3 regions of the Pseudoalteromonas sp. UBA6610 genome follow, and region 2 is predicted to be linked to each of the others. Evidence: predicted binding sites of a transcription regulator. Region 2 holds the regulator's gene; each other region holds the start of a gene.
What was found. The regulator sigma-54, encoded in region 2, starts transcription at its own class of promoters, with help from an activator protein. The targets are predictions, from matches to a motif close to GTTGGCACGNNNNTNGNNT.
Positions count from the first base shown of each region.

Region 1: B4F91_RS15835 (FlgO family outer membrane protein) is a predicted target of sigma-54. The motif match lies at 5,334-5,352, and genes of this name have one in related genera.
Region 3: B4F91_RS10035 (LiaF domain-containing protein) is a predicted target of sigma-54. The motif match lies at 5,401-5,419, and genes of this name have one in related genera.

Region 1 is NZ_DJHW01000118.1:2,874-9,807, forward strand. Features, by position in the region: gene B4F91_RS15805 (sulfite exporter TauE/SafE family protein) at 1-784, shown strand, start outside; gene lgt (prolipoprotein diacylglyceryl transferase) at 795-1,598, shown strand; gene B4F91_RS15815 (thymidylate synthase) at 1,611-2,462, shown strand; gene galU (UTP--glucose-1-phosphate uridylyltransferase GalU) at 2,482-3,360, shown strand; gene B4F91_RS15825 (SPOR domain-containing protein) at 3,738-4,436, shown strand; gene B4F91_RS15830 (SPOR domain-containing protein) at 4,648-5,226, shown strand; gene B4F91_RS15835 (FlgO family outer membrane protein) at 5,386-5,979, shown strand; gene B4F91_RS15840 (FlgO family outer membrane protein) at 5,993-6,685, shown strand; gene B4F91_RS15845 (FlgO family outer membrane protein) at 6,694-6,934, shown strand, end outside.
Region 2 is NZ_DJHW01000097.1:9,020-15,953, forward strand. Features, by position in the region: gene B4F91_RS13085 (ATP-binding cassette domain-containing protein) at 1-406, opposite strand, end outside; gene B4F91_RS13090 (calcium/sodium antiporter) at 661-1,629, shown strand; gene B4F91_RS13095 (KpsF/GutQ family sugar-phosphate isomerase) at 1,632-2,603, shown strand; gene kdsC (3-deoxy-manno-octulosonate-8-phosphatase KdsC) at 2,604-3,155, shown strand; gene lptC (LPS export ABC transporter periplasmic protein LptC) at 3,152-3,706, shown strand; gene lptA (lipopolysaccharide transport periplasmic protein LptA) at 3,696-4,244, shown strand; gene lptB (LPS export ABC transporter ATP-binding protein) at 4,241-4,966, shown strand; gene B4F91_RS13120 (RNA polymerase factor sigma-54) at 5,036-6,535, shown strand; gene hpf (ribosome hibernation promoting factor) at 6,563-6,850, shown strand; gene B4F91_RS13130 (PTS sugar transporter subunit IIA) at 6,855-6,934, shown strand, end outside.
Region 3 is NZ_DJHW01000072.1:2-6,935, reverse strand. Features, by position in the region: gene B4F91_RS10075 (DUF4437 domain-containing protein) at 1-797, shown strand, start outside; gene B4F91_RS10065 (hypothetical protein) at 1,448-2,302, opposite strand; gene B4F91_RS10060 (hypothetical protein) at 2,295-2,957, opposite strand; gene B4F91_RS10055 (TIGR04255 family protein) at 2,954-3,820, opposite strand; tRNA gene B4F91_RS10050 (tRNA-Ile) at 4,002-4,078, opposite strand; gene B4F91_RS10045 (YqaE/Pmp3 family membrane protein) at 4,348-4,506, opposite strand; gene B4F91_RS10040 (BON domain-containing protein) at 4,572-5,138, opposite strand; gene B4F91_RS10035 (LiaF domain-containing protein) at 5,456-6,112, shown strand; gene B4F91_RS10030 (VOC family protein) at 6,183-6,599, opposite strand.

The DNA of each region.
Region 1 (6,934 bases), on a different contig from region 2:
CAGTTGTGCGCTACTTGGCTGTGTAGTTGGCTTTTTAGCAGGGCTATTAGGGATAGGCGGCGGTTTAATTATTGTGCCTGTTTTAAGTAGTTTATTACTGATGTTTGACGTTACTTCACCTGATCACGTATTAGTTATTTCTATTGCAACATCGCTTGCCTCTATTTTATTCACTTCTACTTCTTCAGTCTTGGCTCATCATAAAAATGATAATGTGCCGTGGCAAATTGCACCGTGGGTTATGTCGGGTGTAGGCTTAGGCGCGTTAATAAGTGGCTTTGCCGCAAGTTTAATACCCGAACAAGCATTACGCAGCGTGTTTGCAATTAGTGTTGTGTTTATTGCAGGCAGAATGGTGTGGGCATCACGTAGTAAATCGCTTAAAGAAAAACCGCTACCAAAAGGGATTATTTTAGGGAGCATTTCTGCTCTTATGGGCGCGCTTTCTGGTTTAATAGGTATTGGTGGCGGCGCACTTATTGCCCCTATGCTTAATTACTTTTCAGTTGATATAAAAAAAGCGATAGGCTGTGCATCAGCGAGCGGCATTGTTATCGCGCTATTTGGCTCTATTGGTTATATAAGCGCAGGCTGGCAGGTAACCGATTTAGCCCATGGGTTCGCAGGGTTTGTATACTTACCTGCATTATTTGGTATTGTAATAACATCGTGGTTTGTGGCGCCCTTAGGGGCTAAAGCAACTCATTATTTACCTGTTAATATAATAAAGAAAATTTTCGCGGTGTTGCTTGTGCTCATCGCACTTAAAATGGTTTTTAGCTAAAGGTTTATTTATGGCACTTGAGTTTCCTCAAATCGATCCAATAATTTTTTCTGTTGGACCGCTAAGCGTACGTTGGTACGGTTTAATGTATTTAATTGGTTTTGCATTTGCGATGTGGTTTGCTAATCGTCAAGCCGAAAAACCAAACTCTGGTTGGACTAAAGAGCAAGTTAGCGACTTGCTTTTTTACGGCATGCTAGGGGTTATTTTAGGCGGCAGAATTGGCTATGTATTGTTTTATCAGTTTAGTTACTTTTTAGAAAATCCATTATATTTATTTAGAATTGACCAAGGCGGTATGTCGTTCCACGGCGGAACATTAGGGGTTATTACCGCTATTATAGTATTTGCAAAAACCCGCAAAAAATCACTATTCGCAGTGGGAGATTTTGTGGTGCCGCTGGTTCCGGTTGGCTTATTAGCAGGGCGTATTGGTAACTTTATAAATGGCGAGTTATGGGGCCGTGTAAGCGATGTGCCATGGGCAATGGTATTTCCAACGGGTGGGCCACTTGCGCGTCACCCATCGCAGTTATACGAAGCCTTTTTTGAAGGGCTAGTCCTGTTTTTAATTTTATTATGGTTTATCAAAAAGCCTCGCCCTGCAGGCAGTGTAGCCGGTGTATTTTTATTAGGATACGGCGTATTTAGATTTTGTATTGAATATTTCCGCCAACCAGATGCGCAGCTTGGCCTATTTGCCGATTTTATCTCAATGGGTCAAATACTCTCGTTACCTATGATAATTGGTGGCCTAGGGCTATTAATTTGGGCGTACAAAAAACCGCAACCTGTAACCGCAGCAAAGGCATAGTAAGAACAGATCATGAAACAATATTTAAAATTATGTCAGCGCATCGTTGACGAAGGTGTATGGGTAGAAAACAAACGCACAGGCACGCGCTGCTTAACCGTTATTAATGCCGACTTAGAATACGATGTAGGTAATAATAAATTTCCTATGATCACCACTCGTAAAAGTTACTACAAAGCCGCAATAGCAGAGCTTTTAGGTTATTTACGAGGGTACGATAGCGCAGCGCAATTTCGCGATATAGGCTGTAAAACCTGGGATGCAAACGCAAACGATAATAACGCATGGCTAAATAACCCTAACCGCAAAGGCGAGGACGACATGGGCCGCGTTTATGGCGTGCAAGGGCGTAATTGGCAACGTCCAGATGGCTCAACGCTCGATCAGCTTGCTAAAGTAATAAATAACTTAAAAAACGGGATTGATGACAGAGGTGAAATAATTACCTTTTATAATCCTGGTGAGTTTGAGCTTGGTTGCTTGCGCCCATGTATGCACACGCATACGTTTTCGCTGCTTGGCGACACGCTGTATTTAACATCGTATCAGCGCAGTTGCGATGTGCCGCTCGGCCTTAATTTTAATCAAATTCAGTGTTTTGTATTACTGGCATTGGTTGCGCAAATTACCGGCCATAAAGCAGGTAAGGCGTATCATAAAATTGCTAATGCGCATATTTACGAAAACCAGTTACCGTTAATGCGCGATGTACAGTTAACACGTGAGCCGTTTGACTCACCGCAATTAAATATCAACCCAAACATAAAATCACTAGAAGATATAGAAACATGGGTAACACGAGACGATTTTGAAGTAGTAGGCTATCAATGCCACGAACCAATCCAATATCCGTTTTCAGTATAATAAGATTAAGGAGAACAAGATGAAAGCAGTGATCCCCGTAGCAGGCCTTGGAACGCGTATGTTACCTGCCACAAAAGCTATCCCTAAAGAGATGCTCCCTGTGGTAGACCGCCCGCTTATTCAATATGTAGTAAATGAAGCGGTAGCAGCAGGCGTTAAAGAGATTGTACTTGTAACGCACTCAAGTAAAAACTCTATCGAAAACCATTTTGATACCAGCTTTGAACTAGAAGCCACGCTTGAAAAACGCGTAAAGCGGCAATTACTTGCCGAAGTACAGGCAATTTGCCCTAAAGATGTGACCATTATTCACGTACGCCAAGGCGAAGCCAAAGGCTTAGGCCACGCAATTAACTGTGCAGCGCCAATTATTGGCAACGAACCTTTTGTGGTTATTTTGCCAGATGTAATTGTTGATGATGTAGAGAGCGACCTTAAAAAAGACAACCTAGCAGAGATGATCGCCCGTTTTGAAGAAACTAAGCACAGCCAAATTATGGTTGAGCCAGTACCAATGGACGAAGTAGACAAATTTGGTGTTGTTGATTTAGGTGACGTAGAGCTTCACCAAGGTGAAAGCTCGCCAATTATAAACATGGTAGAAAAACCGCCAGTAGATGAAGCACCTTCAAACCTATCTGTAGTAGGGCGTTATGTATTAAGCGAAAACATTTGGCCACTGCTTGCTAAAACGCCGCAAGGGGCTGGCAACGAAATTCAACTTACAGATGCAATTGCCATGTTAATGCAGCAAGAAAAAGTAGACGCGTACGCAATGAAAGGCCGCAGCCACGATTGCGGTAGTAAAATAGGCTACTTAAAAGCAACGATAGAGTTTGCTCTGCGCCGCGACGAGTTTGCAGATGATTTAAAAACATTTATTAAATCGTTAATTTAGTTTTTATTAAATTACCCACCAAGGCGCCTGTTTAGGCGCCTTTTTTAGTGCTAAATTATTAATGCCACTATTAGTATAGCTTTACTCAATTTTAACGACGCGAGTAATAAAGATGGGCTACGCTTAATTATGTTCTGAATTTGACTTGCGTTATTTTTAAACACAACGTAATTTATATTGAAAGGTTTATGTTAATTGGCATTAAAGTTGTATTAAAAGCCACACCCATGGAGGGTCGTGTTAATTTTATCTTTGCAGGTAAATTAACGTATAGGAGCAAATTTGCTCATTGTTTAATAGATAAGTTAAACGCTTTCTTGTGAGAACGTTTAACTGAAATGTAAGTGCACAGGCACTGCTTTCAGGATAACGGGTACATGCTTAAATTAAAAAAATACTATAAACACTTTTTTGTATGCCTTTTTACGCTTACGTTTGGCACGGCGTGCTCTATTACGCCTACCGCTAAACCTGCTGTTGATAATGAAATACCTAACACCACGCCCGATTACGTATCGATAACTGCACTAGAGCTTGCGCAATTAAAAGATGCCGCAATGCAATGGCAGCAAGCACGCGCCGGTATAGAGCGTATTTTAAAGCTTGAAAAAGAAATTACTTACCTGGTTAATCATATAGATATAATAAACTCTAAAGCTATTGCACAATCTAATGCAAGCCCTGCCTATAGCAGCCGTTACACTCGCACGCCTTCGCGTACAACCAGTAATAAGCCACGTCGTCAGCAAACTTACAAAGCTGCTAACAATAACCGAAAGCAAACTATAAAGCTTAATACCCCTAAACATGTATTTGCATTACAAGTTGCCTCGGTTGACTCTAAGCAGGATGTAGCCAAGGCTTGGCAAGAACTAAATACCAAAGCAGCGCCACTATTTAGAGATAAAATATTAACCAACGTAGAAACCGCAAAAATAAATGATAAAACCTTTTATCGCTTAAAGCTTGGCTCTTATAAAAACCTTAAAAATGCCAAAGCCGACTGTGAAGTATTTAAAATGTATAAGCTCGACTGCATTGTAAGTAACTACACCGATAAGCCAATTAAACTTTAATAGTGATACCAACCCGCAATAATAAATAATCATTTGACGGGCCTAATCGTGTTGCGTTCTGCGTTAAAAAATTCTCATTTAGAGCAACTAAATAGCAATTTTTTTGCCTAGCTATCAATACGTTTTACTATCCTCATAATAGATTACTTAATTAAGCTAATTGGTATAAAAGCGCAATAGGTCCTAGCACGCGTGACTTGCTAAGCGTTGATTGGCTGTTAAAATAGCGCCCACTCTTACCCATATTAACAACATACTTATGCTGCACTACAAGGATTTTTTAGCCACATTAGTTTTAGGCTTTGCATTAGCAAACAGTGCTCACGCACTAGCAACGGCCCAAAAGCAGGCGGTGCTCATTAAAAAAGATGACTTAGCCGTATTAAAAGAGTCAGCGCAGCAGTGGCAACAAACCAAGCCTCAACTAGAAAGACTGTTAAAGCTAGAAAGTGAATTACAGCGCACAGTAGATAAATTAAAACAACTTAACGCGCAGCCAAAACCACAGCAAACTAACCACTTAGCTGTTGTAAATACAAATGCGCTGTTTGCTGTGCAAGTGGGGGCATATAAAAATAAAGCGGTACTTGAAGCGGCTATAAAGCAATTTCAATCGGCCTCAAATAAGCTTGAAGTAAATACCGAGCAAGTACTGATTGACCAGCACACCTTTTATAGATTAAAGCTTGGTGCGTTTAAAACAAAAGAAGCAGCAAAGGATGCATGTAAGTCATTAATAAACAATAATACTTGCTTTGTAACCTACTACGTCAAAACGCCTCAAAGTTAATTAACCTGAACTCTGGTTAAGAGCCTTACTAGCATATTGAACTATCTTGATACTTAAATTTATTATCTCTGGCTAGAGATAGGTTTATTATCCAGAGTTTAGGTTAATTAGGCATAATAATTGCTTTATCCTCGGTATGTTTTAAAGAGGACGGCAACTATGCGCCTTTTATTGCCTTTAGTATTGTTAAATTTAACTGCTTGCAACTTGGTTCCGCCCCCAGAGCCGAGTGTGCCTACTGACGCGCCAAAAGCAGCAATGGCACCCTATACCGTTAACGAGTATGTAGCAAATCTAACCTCGCAGCTTAACCATGTAAATGGCGCTTTAAATGCCAATGCGCGCATTGGTGTGAGTAGCTTTTTTTATGCCGATGCTTTAGATACTAAGCTAGTAGCAGGGCAGGCCTCGGGTTTGAGCTTACAAATTCAAGAAAGCTTATTAACGCAATTTACCCAGCTTGGCTATCATACTGTTGAGTACCGCCTAGGTAATAACCTTATATTAGCGCAAAACGCAGACAGCATATTAAGCCGCGACTTAAGTAAATTACGCAATCGCCAAAATATTGACTTAGTCATCACCGGCACTGTAACGCGCCAACAGCATGCTTACATAGTTAATGCACGACTCGTTAATATTGAAAACAAGCAAGTACTGTCGGCAGGCAGCACAGAGATCCCTATAAATGTAATGTGGGGAAACGAAAAAATTCAGCAGCGTGACGGCTCTTTGTACCGCAGCGAATATTAATCAGGAGCACACCATGAGAAACCTATTAATTACCCTATGTTTGCCATTAGGCTTTGGCTGTTCGCAAATGTTAAATTCGCTACATTCAGAGCCGGAGCAGGTTGAGCATGATAATGCAGCCCAGCTTGTTTCAGAGCAACGTGCGGTAAAAGCACCTGCACCAAATGAAGCGTTATTTCAGTCTAATTTAAACAAGCAAAGTAACTACACCAAAAGTGCCCCTGCAAAACGCAAAAATATAAACCATTATGTGCGCGGTATAATGCAAGACATGGTCGAAAACCTGCAATACGTAAACGACAAAACGCCACTTGCCGTTTCTAGCTTTGTATTTTTAGATGATGACTACAGCGATGGAAGCCTGTTAGGTAACCAAATAGCCGAAAGCTTTATGCACGAACTGCATAGTTTTGGAGTACCGGTTATCGATTTTAAAACCACCGATTATATGCGAGTAACATCCGCAGGCGACTTTGTATTTAGTCGCGATTACCTAGAGCTAAACCAAGATCAAAACTTTAATTACGTATTAGCAGGAACACTTGTGAGCCACCAAGGTGGCGTACTGGTAAATGCACGAATAGTGGGCATTAAAAGTAAAGCGGTAGTGGGCAGTGCGCAAGGGTTTATCCCTCAATCAGTGGTTGATGCGCTAAACAGTAGCTATCGCACCGACGGAATTATGCTTAAACAAGCCAGCGAGTGAGGTTGACCATGTTTTACAAACTATCTGCTATAGCGGGGCTAACGGCAACGTTAGCATTAACTGGCTGTTCAATAACGCAAAATAATGAGCATAACGAAAGCATAAACACACGCTCAGACTACACCGTGGTAACGCAAAGTAGCCAACCAACGCCAGTGTATGACAACCAATCTGTGCAGCAGCAAAGTGAGTACGACACAGCAAGGCAGTTTACACCGCTTAAACACCACAAAACGCTGGCAAACTATG
Region 2 (6,934 bases):
CTTTAGCACCGCGTAAACCCACCGCTTGCAGTTTCATTAATACGACTAGTTTAATTAACGCTTCACTTAACTTGGTGTGCTCTCGCAGAGGAAATGCAATGTTGTCAAATACCGACATATCAGTAAATAACGCACCGCTTTGAAACAGCATGCTCATTTTGGTTCGTGCCGCATATAACTCTTTGCGCGACATACTAGGAATACTGCCACCTTCGAATAAAATATCGCCGGCGTCAGGCTTAAGCTGCCCACCAATTAAGCGTAGCATTGTGGTTTTGCCAATTCCGCTTGGCCCCATAATCGCTGTTATCTTACCTTTAGGAACACTAAAACTCATATTTTTATATATGGTTCTATCGCCTCGCGAAAAGCTAACATCCTTGACTTCTACTATTGATTGCGACAAGTCGCTCTCCGTAACAATGTTCACTCGTGCTCCTATTTTAAGGGTTTTTTAGCCAAGATGGAAAAAACAATTCGTAAGATTTTGTAATACGCCTACAAAAAGCGCTCTAAGGCTGAAGTAAATTGCCTTAACCTTTGCTTAAGCGCATAAAATTCACGCACTGCAATAGTAGACCCTGCTCTTTTGCTTATACTTTCATGTTGGCTTTTGTTACTATTCGCGCCATCTGTATTTTGAACATCTGGCTTAACATAATGGTTACCTCGTTTGTTATTTTAATTCTTGGTTTTGCTGCACTTGTGTGGAGCGCCGACCGATTTGTATACGGTGCGGCAGCGCTTGCTAAAAACTTTGGAGTCCCTACTTTAATTGTTGGCTTAACGGTTGTTGCTATGGGGTCTTCGGCCCCTGAAATGATGGTATCGGCCTCGGCTGCTTTGGCAAATAAAACCGACACAGCGGTTGGTAACGCGGTAGGTTCAAATATAACAAACATCTTACTTGTGTTAGGTATTACTGCGCTGCTACGCCCTTTGAGTGTGTCATCAAGCACTTTAAAACGCGAAATGCCGCTTGTTATGCTGGTATCCTTGGCTACGTGGTATGTATTTTCAGACAACTACTTCTCACTCACCGAAGGGGTGGCATTGCTAGTTGCATTTGCTGTGTTTATTGGCGGCTTGATTGTGGTTTCTTTGCGCGCCAAAAATCAAGATGATCCTTTTGTTTCAGAAGCCTGCGATGAGGTTCCTAACGATGTACCAACTAAAAAAGCCGTTTTATGGCTAATTGTCGGCATGGTTTTATTGCCTGTTAGCTCACACTTTTTAGTTGGTTCAGCAGTCGATATTGCTAAATACTTTGGTTTAAGCGACTTAGTTATTGGCTTAACCATTATCGCCATTGGCACAAGCTTGCCTGAACTTGCAGCTTCTGTAGCGGGTGTACTTAAAAACGAAGATGATTTAGCCCTAGGTAATATTGTGGGCTCAAATATATTTAATATTTTAGCGGTATTACCGCTTGCAGGTATTATTAACCCATCAGTGGTTGACCCGTCACTTGCAAACCGCGACATACTTATTATGTTAGGTGCTACGCTTGCGCTTATTATTATGTCATTGAACTTTAGAGGTTCTCAGCGTATCAATAGAGTAGAAGGTGGCCTATTACTCATCGCATTTTTGGCGTACCAAGGTTATATTTTTAGTCAAGTAGGGTAACAATGGCACAACTAAATTTTATAGAGCAAGGTTTACGCGTATTAAACATTGAACGCCAAGCGCTTGCTGATATTACACAATATGTTGACGAAAACTTTCATAGTGCGTGTCAGCTCATGTTTGATTGCCAAGGTCGCATTATTGTTATTGGCATGGGTAAATCAGGCCATATTGGTAATAAAATTGCTGCTACCCTTGCAAGTACAGGCAGCCCTGCTTTTTTTGTTCACCCAGGCGAAGCAAGCCATGGTGATTTAGGCATGATAACCAAAAATGACGTGGTTATGCTTATATCAAACTCGGGCGAAACCAGCGAAGTACTTAATATTATTCCGGTGCTTAAACGCCTTGGCGCAAAAATAATATCGATGACAGGCAACCCGCTTTCTACTATGGCAACACTTGCTGATGTGCACGTATGTATAAAAGTAGAACAAGAAGCCTGTTTATTAGGTTTAGCGCCTACAGCAAGCACCACTGCCACTTTAGCGATGGGTGATGCAATGGCAGTTGCGCTTTTAGAAGCACGCGGCTTTACCGCCGATGACTTTGCACTCTCTCACCCTGGCGGCAGTTTAGGTAAGCGATTGTTGCTCACTTTAAAAGATGTAATGCACAGCGGCACAAACACCCCTATCATAGGTGTAACGCAAACAATTAAAGACGCGTTAATAGAAATGTCAGCCAAAGGGCTGGGCATGACCGCTATTGTAGATAACAATCAACAGCTTGCCGGCCTTTTTACCGACGGTGACTTACGCCGTATTTTAGAGCAAAGAGTTGATATACATAGCACCGCTATTAGCCAGGTTATGACTAAGTCGTGCACAACTGCCATGGCCGATATACTTGCAGCTGAAGCCCTAAACATAATGGAAAACAAACGTATTAATGGTTTAATTGTGGTCAATGATAAAAACCAGCCAATAGGCGCCTTAAATATGCAAGACCTCTTAAAAGCAGGAGTATTATAAATGCAATTTGAAGATCTCTATCAACCGCTAAGCGATGATGCCAAAGCACGCGCCAAAAAAGTAAAACTACTCATATGCGATATTGATGGTGTATTTTCTGATGGCCGAATTTACCTCGGTAACCAAGGCGAAGAATTAAAAGCATTTAATACAAAAGATGGTTTTGGCATTAAAGCGCTGATCAATAGCGGTTTTGAAGTTGCGGTCATTACGGGGCGTCACTCAAAGATAGTGCAAACTCGCATGAGCAGCTTAACCGTGCAGCACATTTATCAAGGCCAAGAAGACAAACTTATTGCTTATCAAGAACTCAAAAACACTTTAAAGTTAACTGATGAACAAATAGCCTACATTGGCGACGATGGCCCTGACATGCCAGTAATGGAGCGCGTTGGCTTTGCCGTTGCAGTAAACGATGCGCACCCGCTTATTAAGCGCTTATCGCATTACACTACGCAAATGCCTGGCGGCTTTGGCGCCGTTAGAGAGCTCACAGATTTACTTATGCTAGAGAACGGCATAGCGCTTACAACACAAGGCACCAGTTCATGAATGCAGCACGCGTTATACTCAGTGCGTTATTCATCGGCTGTATGGTTTGGCTTTGGTACCCTTATTTTACCCAAACCAATGTAGCGCCAGAGCAAGAACCTGAAGTAATTGCAAAGCCCGATTACACCGCTATAGAGCTTAAGCAAACAGCCTATGACGAGCAAGGCAAAATAAGCCATAAAGTCACTGCGGCTAAAATGGAGCTGTACCAACAGCTTGGTTTTACATTTTTTGAAAAACCTATTTTCACCTTGTATAACGAAAAGCAAACATGGCGAATAAATGCAGACGAAGCAACGCTTTACGAAGATAAACAACTTATTTTAGAAGGCAATGTGGTTGCTAAAAATTTAGTTGATAACGCCATGATAGATAACATCAATGCCGATAACATCGAAGTCGACATTAAAGCGCTAACAATGCGCTCTGAGCAGCCAGTGGTTGTCACTGGGCCTAATTTAAAAATTGTAGGTAAAGGCCTTGAAGCCGATTTAAAAACCGAAGTAATAAAACTAATTAACCATACGCGAACAATATATTATGACCAATAAACTCACTAAAATACTTATTATCCCATCGCTAATGCTTGCATTTAGCGCCTCTGCTGCTGAGCCTGCCGCTCAACCGCCAGCAAATCAAATTTCTATTAGTGCAGACCGTCAAGAAGGCCAACTTAAAGAAAACGTAGGTATTTTTGAAAAGAACGTCGAAATTGTGCATGGTAATCGCAAAATTACAGCCGACCGACTCGAAGTACATAAACGTGAAGACTTAGGGGATAACAAACAACTCCTTATTGCCACTGGCAGCCCAGCCTACTTCGAAGAAAAACAAGACGACGGTACCGTAATGAGTGCCAGCGCAAACGAAGTACGTTACGACGTAGCAAAGCGCTTTTTAACGCTTGTTGGCGATGCTGAAGTCGCACAAGCCGGTCAAAAAATTAATGCTAAAAGTATTACCTACGACATGCAGCAGCAGCTTATTAGCGCAGAAAAAGACGAAAACTCTACGGATCGTGTCCATACAATTTTAGTGCCTGTTGAAGCAAAAATTAAAGAAAAAACAGGTAACGAAGGTCAACCATGAGCACCTTAAAAGCAGAACTATTAGCAAAAAGCTATAAAGGCCGCCAAGTTGTAAAAAATGTAGGCCTTGAAGTGGAAGCCGGCAGCATTGTTGGCTTATTGGGCCCTAATGGCGCAGGTAAAACCACCACCTTTTACATGATTGTAGGGTTAGTACCTAGCGACAAAGGTAAAATTTCTATTGATGATAACGACATTACGTTATTACCTATGCACAGCCGCGCCCGCTTAGGCATTGGCTATTTGCCGCAAGAGTCATCAATATTTAGAAAGCTGACAGTTTATCAAAACTTAATGGCTATTTTAGAAACGCGTAAAGAGCTCAATAAAGCCGCACGAGAAGAAACGCTTAACAACTTACTTGATGAATTTAGTATTCAGCATATTCGCGATAGCCAAGGTATGGCGCTTTCTGGTGGTGAACGCCGCCGTGTAGAAATTGCCAGAGCACTGGCAGCAAACCCTAAATTTATTTTATTGGATGAGCCTTTTGCTGGTGTTGATCCGATTTCAGTGTTAGATATAAAGAAAATAATAGAGCATCTTAAAAACCGTGGCATTGGCGTATTAATTACCGATCACAATGTAAGAGAAACCCTTGATGTTTGTGAAAAAGCCTACATTGTTTCTCATGGGGAGCTAATTGCATCTGGCACCCCAGAACACGTATTAAATGACAAAACTGTACGCGATGTTTATTTAGGCGAGCAATTTAGGCTGTAACATTTAAGCCACACCTACAAGCATCTGCTAATATTAATTATAACAACATAAAAGGATTGTTAGAGATACATGAGGCAATCATTACAGCTGCGCATGGGCCAGCAACTTACAATGACTCCACAATTGCAACAAGCGATTCGCTTGCTGCAGCTCAGTACATTGGATCTCCAGCAAGAAATACAAGAAGCACTTGATAGCAACCCGCTATTAGAAGTAGAAGAGCAAGATTACACGGAAGAGTCGGCTGGAAAAAATGAACAAAAAGCAGATACGGATGATGTAACCGTAAGCGCATCGGCTGACGATACAACCAGCGAGTACGAGCAAGACAGTGGCGAAGCTTTAAATAAAGACACCGTTAGCGATGATATGGCAATGGATGTAACCTGGGATGAGTACATGAGCGCAGCCCCTGCTGCATCCTCAGGCCCAATGCCGGAAGATGAGTCTATTTATCAAGGTGCCTCTACTGAAACGCTACATGAGTATTTAATGTGGCAGCTTCAGCTTACTCCTTTTAGCCCAACTGACGAAGCCATTGCTATTGCCATTGTAGAAGCTGTAGATGACTCGGGTATTTTAACGCTAAGTTGCGAAGAAATTTTAGAGAGCTTTAACCAAGAAAACGATGACGAAGTTGAAGTTGAACTTGACGAAATAGAAGCCGTTTTAAAGCGTATTCAGTTATTTGACCCTGTAGGTATAGCCGCGCGCAGTTTACAAGAGTGCTTGTGTATTCAGCTAAACCAGTTTGATAAAGACACCCCTTTTATAGAACAAACTAAAATGATCTTAACCGATCACATTGATCTATTAGCGGCACGCGACTATCGTACATTAATGAAAAAGACTAAGCTTAAAGAAGACGAGCTTAAAGAGGTCATGACCCTAATACATACCCTCAACCCAAAACCAGCAGATACAATAGTAAGGGAAGAGTCTGAGTATGTAATACCGGATGTGTCGGTTAAAAAAATAAAAGGCCGCTGGGTGGTAGAGCTAAACCCAGATAGCATGCCAAAAATACGCGTAAATAGTCAGTACGCGGCTATGTCACGTACCGTAAAATCAAGTGGTGATAGCCAATTTATTCGCTCTCACTTACAAGAAGCTAAATGGTTTATAAAAAGCCTTGAAAGCAGAAACGACACGCTGCTTAAGGTAACTAACTGTATTGTAAAACAGCAACAGGCATTTTTTGAACATGGCCCCGAAGCCATGAAGCCAATGGTTTTAAACGATGTTGCTGAAATGGTAGAAATGCATGAATCGACAATTTCGCGTGTTACTACGCAAAAATATATGCATACGCCACGTGGTATTTTTGAGCTTAAGTATTTTTTCTCAAGCCACGTAAGCACTGAAAACGGCGGAGAGTGTTCATCAACCGCAATACGTGCCCTAATTAAAAAGCTAATTGCCGCGGAAAACTCAGCTAAACCATTGAGTGATAGTAAAATTGCGGATATATTGGCAGAGCAAGGAATTAAAGTAGCTAGACGCACAATAGCAAAATACCGTGAATCGCTAGCTATTCCACCGTCAAATCAGAGAAAGAGTTTGATATAAGACGTAAAAAACAAAGAGGAAATGCTTATGCAACTAAACCTAACTGGTCGTCACGTAGAAGTAACTGATTCACTTAGAGACTATGTAAATAATAAATTTGCAAAGCTAGAAAGGCACTCAGATCATATTAGCAATGTGCATGTCATTCTCGATGTAGAAAAACTCAACCAAAAAGCAGAAGCGACTATTCATGTAAGTGGCGCAGATTTATTTGCCTCAACAGAGCACCAAGATATGTATGCCGCTATAGACTCGTTGATTGACAAGCTCGATCGTCAAGTCATAAAACATAAAGAGAAGCTTGCTAGACACTAATATTATGAAATTAAGTACATTAGTATGCCAGGACTGCAGCAAAGCTGCGGTCCTTTTTAGTAGTAAAAAAAGAATTTTAGAGTT
Region 3 (6,934 bases), on a different contig from region 2:
CTCTTGCACTGGTTGCAACACTTATATCAACGCCAGCCTCTGCAGAGCAAAGCGCATCAAAAGTTGTTGCTGCAAGCAATATTGACTGGGGTTACTTAAACCCGCTACGTGGTGATAAAAGCCCTGGCGCTGCAGATTTATGGGGAAACCGCACAACCGACACTGCAACAGGCATGTTAGTACGCTTTAAAAAAGGCTTTGAATCTCCGCCGCACATTCACAACATTACCTACCGCGGTATCGTTATTGAAGGACAAATGCATAATGACGGCCCAACAGCCGAAAAAATGTGGATGCCAGCGGGTTCGTTTTGGACACAACCAGCAGGTGAAAACCACACCACTGCAGCCAATGCTGAAACAAATTTAATTTACTTAGAAATCGACTCAGGGCCGTACTTAGTTAAACCAACTAATGCCCAGTTTGATAATGGTGAGCGCCCGTTAAACCTACATGCAGACAACATGGTATGGCTAAACAGCAGCGATTTAAACGACATTAACGCCCAAGGCGTGCAAACCGCCTACCTTTGGGGAAGTACAGCCGATATGAACGGCTCAATGATTAAACTTCCTGCCGGCTTTAAAGGTGAAATAAAAACAGATGCAAGCGAATTTCGTGCTGTTGTTATAGCCGGCGCCGTTGAGTACAACTCAAGCGAGCAAGATAAAGCGCAAAACCTAAGCGCAGGCAGCTATGTAGAATCAACCGGTAACTTTACCCACACGATTGAGAACACTAGCGACAAAACAGCCACTATTTACATTCGTACTAACAGTAAGTACCAAGTAAATTAATTGGTTAAAGCCTCTAGCAAGCCATTGCTAGAGGCTACTTATTCACCTATTTAAATCTTTATATGCAAATCCAGCCATCGCCTTTCGATATTAAAATACAAGCATAAAAGAAACACTGAGTGTTAAAAAATACGAAAAAGAGGTAATCGAAAAGTCTCGTGCCTACACTCCAGCCAAGCTCACGCAATCAGTGAACATCAAACTAGAAAATATAATTTATCTACACAAATAGCCCACGCAGCAGGGTTAGAGCCCATGAACTTTTAACAATTGCCAAAGTATTAGAGCGTAAAGCAGACAAGCGCCCTACACTAGATAGTAAATGGCTTGGTCGAGAAGGTAGTATTTATACAGTAAAAGGTAAAGGCGGTCATGGCCTCAGGCATAGCTACGCACAAGAAAGAATGGATGAGCTAAAAAAATTAGGCTTGGGTAGAGCAACAGCTCTCGAAACTGTGTCACAAGAGCTCGGTCATTTCAGGGCTGAAATTACTGAAGTTTATTTGAGGTAACTATTCTTTTAGTTTGTATATTTCATTTAGTTAAAATCTTATTCTATCTTAAGTTATTTGAGGTCATCGAATTGTATACAGGCATCATGAACAAATCTTAAGATGATCACCTCACAGAACAAAAAGCTCGTCTCTAACTCAAATTGAAACAGGGGCATCATTTTGCTCAGGATCCAATGAGAAATGATCAAAAGGATATCGCCTAAACCTTTTTAACATATCATACGTAAATTCATTTGAGCTTATTACTGCGTCTAGCCCCTCTTGATCATAAGTATCATTTAGGAGCATAACTTTTTCTACCTCACCTATTGGCTGGATAATTAGCTCTTCAAATTGAGAGCTTAGTTCAATTATATTAACCTCATCATTTAATTTAGCCGCGTTTACTACACATATAATACCTAACGCATATGTTTCATTTTCTTTTAATTCTTCAAAGCTATTAAGTTCTATGAAAATCCCTTCAAAATAGTGTGCGTACTGTTTAACCCATTTTTGAAATTTATTATCTCTAAGTGCGTTACCAATACGATTTACTAATTCTTCAGGAAGAGCCAGACGATTATATTGCGCAACCTTCCATCTAAGTAGCGAATTGAGAGAATCAAGTAATAATTTTGAAGTTGGTTTGGTATGCAAAAGGAGTGCTCTATTGAAAGACACAGCGCCATTCATGTTAATATCAAACTTATTTTTATCATGTACAAGAACCATTTTCCTTGGATCTATGATTTTAGCATTTGAGTTTTTAGCCTTTGGGTTAAGAAAACAGACCTGTGCTTCTACATTAGGTAATACTTCAAAGTCACCATATACAACATCACAGCTCATGCTAATAATAATAATATGAGCAACTGGATTATCGGGTAGCTCAGGGATAGGAATCCCGTGTTCATTTGCTGCTGCCAATAACTGTTGGCAGCTAATTACACTTCCTTGTCTCCATTCTAGTTCCAGAAGTATCTGTCTTGAATCGGTAGGATTATCCATTAATAAACACTTCTCCCGACAGTGAATTAATGTCATTCATCGAAGAGATTGGTTTATTTGACCTCTCTAAGCCTTTTTCATTTTGGTTAGCAAGAACTCTTGCATGCTCAACTATTCTGGGACGATCTAAATTATCCTGAGTAAGTAATTCTATGTATGATTTTCCGTCTAATATGACACTTTTAGCTTTGCGACCAAAAGGCTTAGAGCTGAAGTTAGAGATCTCTTGAGCAATTGAAAATACCTCCTGCAGCCTTTTAAAAGTTGCATCTCCTTTTATATCTCCACCTTTTTTCCAGTTATATACTGTAGCTCTTTTAACTCCAATGACTTGCTCTAAATCAGAAACACTAACACCAAGAGAGGAAAATATTGTATGTAACATATCTGTTGTTGAAATTGGTTTTATATTTTTATTCTCTTGATAGCTTAATGGCTTTAAATTAGAAATTGTTACTACCGATACATCACCACTTCTCAATGCAGTAAATCTAGTAGTATCAGGCTGTTGTGAATCCCAACCATTAAGTAAAATTTGCTTATTCTCGGCTACTTGAGCGTTTGCACTTGCGGCTGTTGCAGCTGTCAAAATTAGTACGCCAGCTTTAACTAAGGTACTACTTCTACTTGATGAACTAATAGCAAATGAATTCATAAAACTTCTCCTATTTCCCTTTTATTCCAAACCTTTTCCGCATGAGCGCTTAATATGCCCCAGAAGATATCCGCACTATCTCCGTGCAATAATTGTAAAGATTTGTTTATCGTTTCGATAGACAGCCCCATCACCTCTTTTTCGTTGGGCAGCCATGAATGATCAACATCTAAAAGTGCATACTTACTGGGAGATGCAGTTTTCCAAATATCTTTAATGTTAACTGAGACACTTACTGGAGGGGGATCCTGTATATCACGAGGGAAAAGCTCAATGGTTCCGTTATCAGGAAGCCTTTCTTCCAGTTCAACTCTAATAATTCCATGATCTGTTTGCCTTTGCTGCCTAAAAGTATTCAGAGTACTTAACTGACTGGCTCTGTGTGTATGTGAAATCCACTCTTCACTTATGTAATCTGTATATTGATCGTCTTGTTGAGGTAGAAAAACATCAGTATATCGAAGCCCCATTCGACGCATCCCAGCGTTTTTTGCTTGCGGGAAGCTATTGAAAAAGGCTTCAATTATTAGTGTCCAAAAATCTTTAAACTCATCAAAGTGCTTGTAATCAGTTGTTCGAAAACATAAAGACTCTGTAGTTAGAATTACACTTTTATTGCGCTGCAAACTCAGAAAGTCAAAACGTTGATTCTTATGAGTCTTAAACTCAAGATGCCCTTCGGTAGTTGGTTGAGCTTCAACTTGATTAAGTTCTGATTCATGAAAAATTGATAGTCCAAGATCAAAAAGAGAACTTTTAAAATCCTCTAAACCTTGCTCTATTTTTTTCTTCGGGATAGTCGTGAATCTCAAATCGACCAAAGCCATTACTAATGGAGAATGCTCCAAAATAAACTTATTCATACGCTACAACTAAATTGACAGTGAATTTTACAGTTAAATATACACCTTATTATACACTTTACCAATAGATCTATATAAAGTGTTAACTATTTCGTTCTTATTATATAGAAATAAAAAGTAGCGCAGAGGTAGCACAGGGTAATTTCTGTTAATAGGTATTTACTTGGGAAGCTTTGAAAAGTGGTGGCCCCTCCCAGACTCGAACTGGGGACCTAACGATTATGAGTCGTGTGCTCTAACCAACTGAGCTAAGGGGCCAACTTTGTATAACTACGAGGTAGTTAATTTTTGAAGCGTTTAGCCACTGAGCGACTAAAGCGGGTTGCAGTATAAAAAGTTTTTTAAGGCTTGTCACTAGCAAAAACCTTTATTTTAACAATCAGTAAGCTGACTGCTTAAATAGTAATCTTTTTGCATGCGAATAGGCAGGAAATAACAGAAAAATAAACACAGAAGTATGTAAGCCGCTTTTTTACAATTTTAATAACTATAAAAAAGTGGCCGGCTCACATTGAACACACCACACATTATTTTTTAGCGATAATGTAGATAGCGTGAATTAAACCAGGGAAGTAACCCAGTAAAGTTAGTAAAATATTTAGCCAAAAGTGCATACCTAAACCAACTTGTAAAAATACACCCAGTGGCGGTAATAAAATCGACAGTATTATACGAATGATATCCATGATATAGCTCCTTTAAAAATGACAAGCAAAAAGCCCAGCTAAGCTGGGCTTTTTAGTATAGTGTATTATTCAGCAACAATAGTTAGTTCATCTACTACGTCACGAACATCTTCAGCATTTTTAGCAATTTTTACTGCTAACTGCTTTTCAGCTTCTGTTTCAACAGAACCTTTAAGTTTTACTATACCGTTGTCGGTATCAACATCGATATCTGTACCGTCAACTTCTGAGTCAAATAAGAAACGTGTAGTAATTACTGTGGTGATTTTAGCGTCAGTTAAGTCGTTATCGTCATCATCCATAGTGTCACGATCTTTGTCGTCCATATCCATGTTTTTCACAACAGTTAGGTTGTTTTCTACATCAGATACGCCATCTAGGCTAATTACAAGTTCTTCAGCTAGCTCTTTATCAAGGTCGCTGTTTACTTTACCTGTAAGTACTACCTTGCCATTTTTTACATCAGTGTTAATGTCAAAGTTGTTTAGATTAGTGTTCATAAGAAGCACTGTTTCTGCCTTACCATCAATCCAAGCATCTTTACTTTCATTTTCCCAAGTGCCCGCTTGAGCACCCATAGCTGTAGTACCTAGAACTAAAGCCGCAATCATAGATTTGTTGAATGTTTTCATAATCTTTCTCCTTTTGATTAAAGACACTTTTATGTATGCGAGCTTTAGGCCAACTTTATTAACACTTTAAATTCATAAAGTTAGCTATTTTATTGGGTATAAATAAAAATACCTCCGAGTAAACATTTACAGGCTATTAGGTAAAACTTTCTTAAGTAGTGAAAATAACGATTATATTGCTGTTTTGGTTAATCTATCGTTAATATAATAAATTAAGCGACGCTACTAAAACAATAAATCATTGATATATAAATAGTTAAATTTTGGTACACCACTTGCTATGTACAGTGGTAACTCATATAAAAAGGATTATTCCCATGTCTGTAAAAATTGAAGACCGCCCAATAGAGCAAGTTCGCGAACAAGTGATAGATCAACTTATTTATAACTACAGCCATGGCGTTATTTCAGCTGAAGCCTTTGAAAGGCGCTTAGACAGTGCAATGGAAGCAACCGAAAATACTGCGTTACTTAATTTAGTAGAGGATTTAACCCTTACTACAGATACCCAGTACAGTGCTCAAAAGCAAACGCAATTTGCCCCTAACTACAGTGCCCAACAAGCGGATGAAGAAAACTTAACACTGCGAAGCATTTTAGGCTCAAGCGAGCGTAGCGGCCAATGGGTGGTGCCTAAAAATATTTATATTCAAAACTATATGGGGTCGATTGTTTTAGATTTTACTGATGCTATTTTTGCCCACCAACATGTTACCGTGCATGTAAATTGTATTTTTGGCAGCGAAGAAATTTACGTACCAGAGCACGTTAATGTAGTTTCTAAAATGTTTTGTATATTAGGTAGTTTTGAAAACAAAACGGTGTCGCTTAATAAGCGCCAAGGCCCCACAATTAACCTCGAAGGTAAAACAGTTTTAGGTTCGGTGGAGGTAAAAGTTAAACGCACCATTAAAGAAAAGTTTGTGAGTTTTGCTAATGATTTAAAGGCCCAGCTTGGGGTGAGTAATAAATAATACGGGTAAAAACACAATGGGTAGAAAAGCCATATTATGCGCTTTTCTACACCGTTGTTTACTGCCTATTTTATAAGTCGTTATTACGCTCGCTTGGAATGTCACTCATATACTGCACAAACTCAACCTCGAATCCTGCTGGGTCTAAGTAATATACGTTTTTTCTAAATGGGTTTTCTGCACCCTCTTTATCAATGCTAAATCCGGCGTGTTTTAAGCGCTGTATAACAGCGTCTAGGTTGTTTGTAACGTAGGCAAAGTGAGCCAGCCCGACTTGATGCCCTGCCAAATCTCTGTTTTTATGCTCGCCATTATCGCTTATAGCAATGTAGTGATTATCGTCGCCAAAATGTACCCAGCGCTTAGGTTTGCCATACCAGGTGTTATGCCCTTCACTTCTAATAGACCAATAAGGAAAGGCTGCTTGGTAAAATTTAAGCATGGCATTTATATCGTTTACTACTAAATGTACGTGTTCTAATTTCATTATTATTTACCCTAGTTGATTGCTTAAACACAAGATAAAACCTCAAGCTAACTTTAGGTAAAGCACTTTTTTTAGTTTTTAATAATATTGGCGAGTACTGCCCTTTTAAGATTAATTTTTACATCAATACGTTGGCTAGCAGGACGCGAAAGCTTTGCATCATGGCTGTGATTAATTTGCCCTTTGGTTGAACAAATTTCAATCCATACACGCCAACATGTCTTAGATACGAATAAATTTACATGCATTTCAAGGCCGTACAAAAAACGCACAAAAGTATTTAGGGTTTATTGTTTACTTTATGGCAAAAGTCGCTAAAATACGCCGGCTTAAAT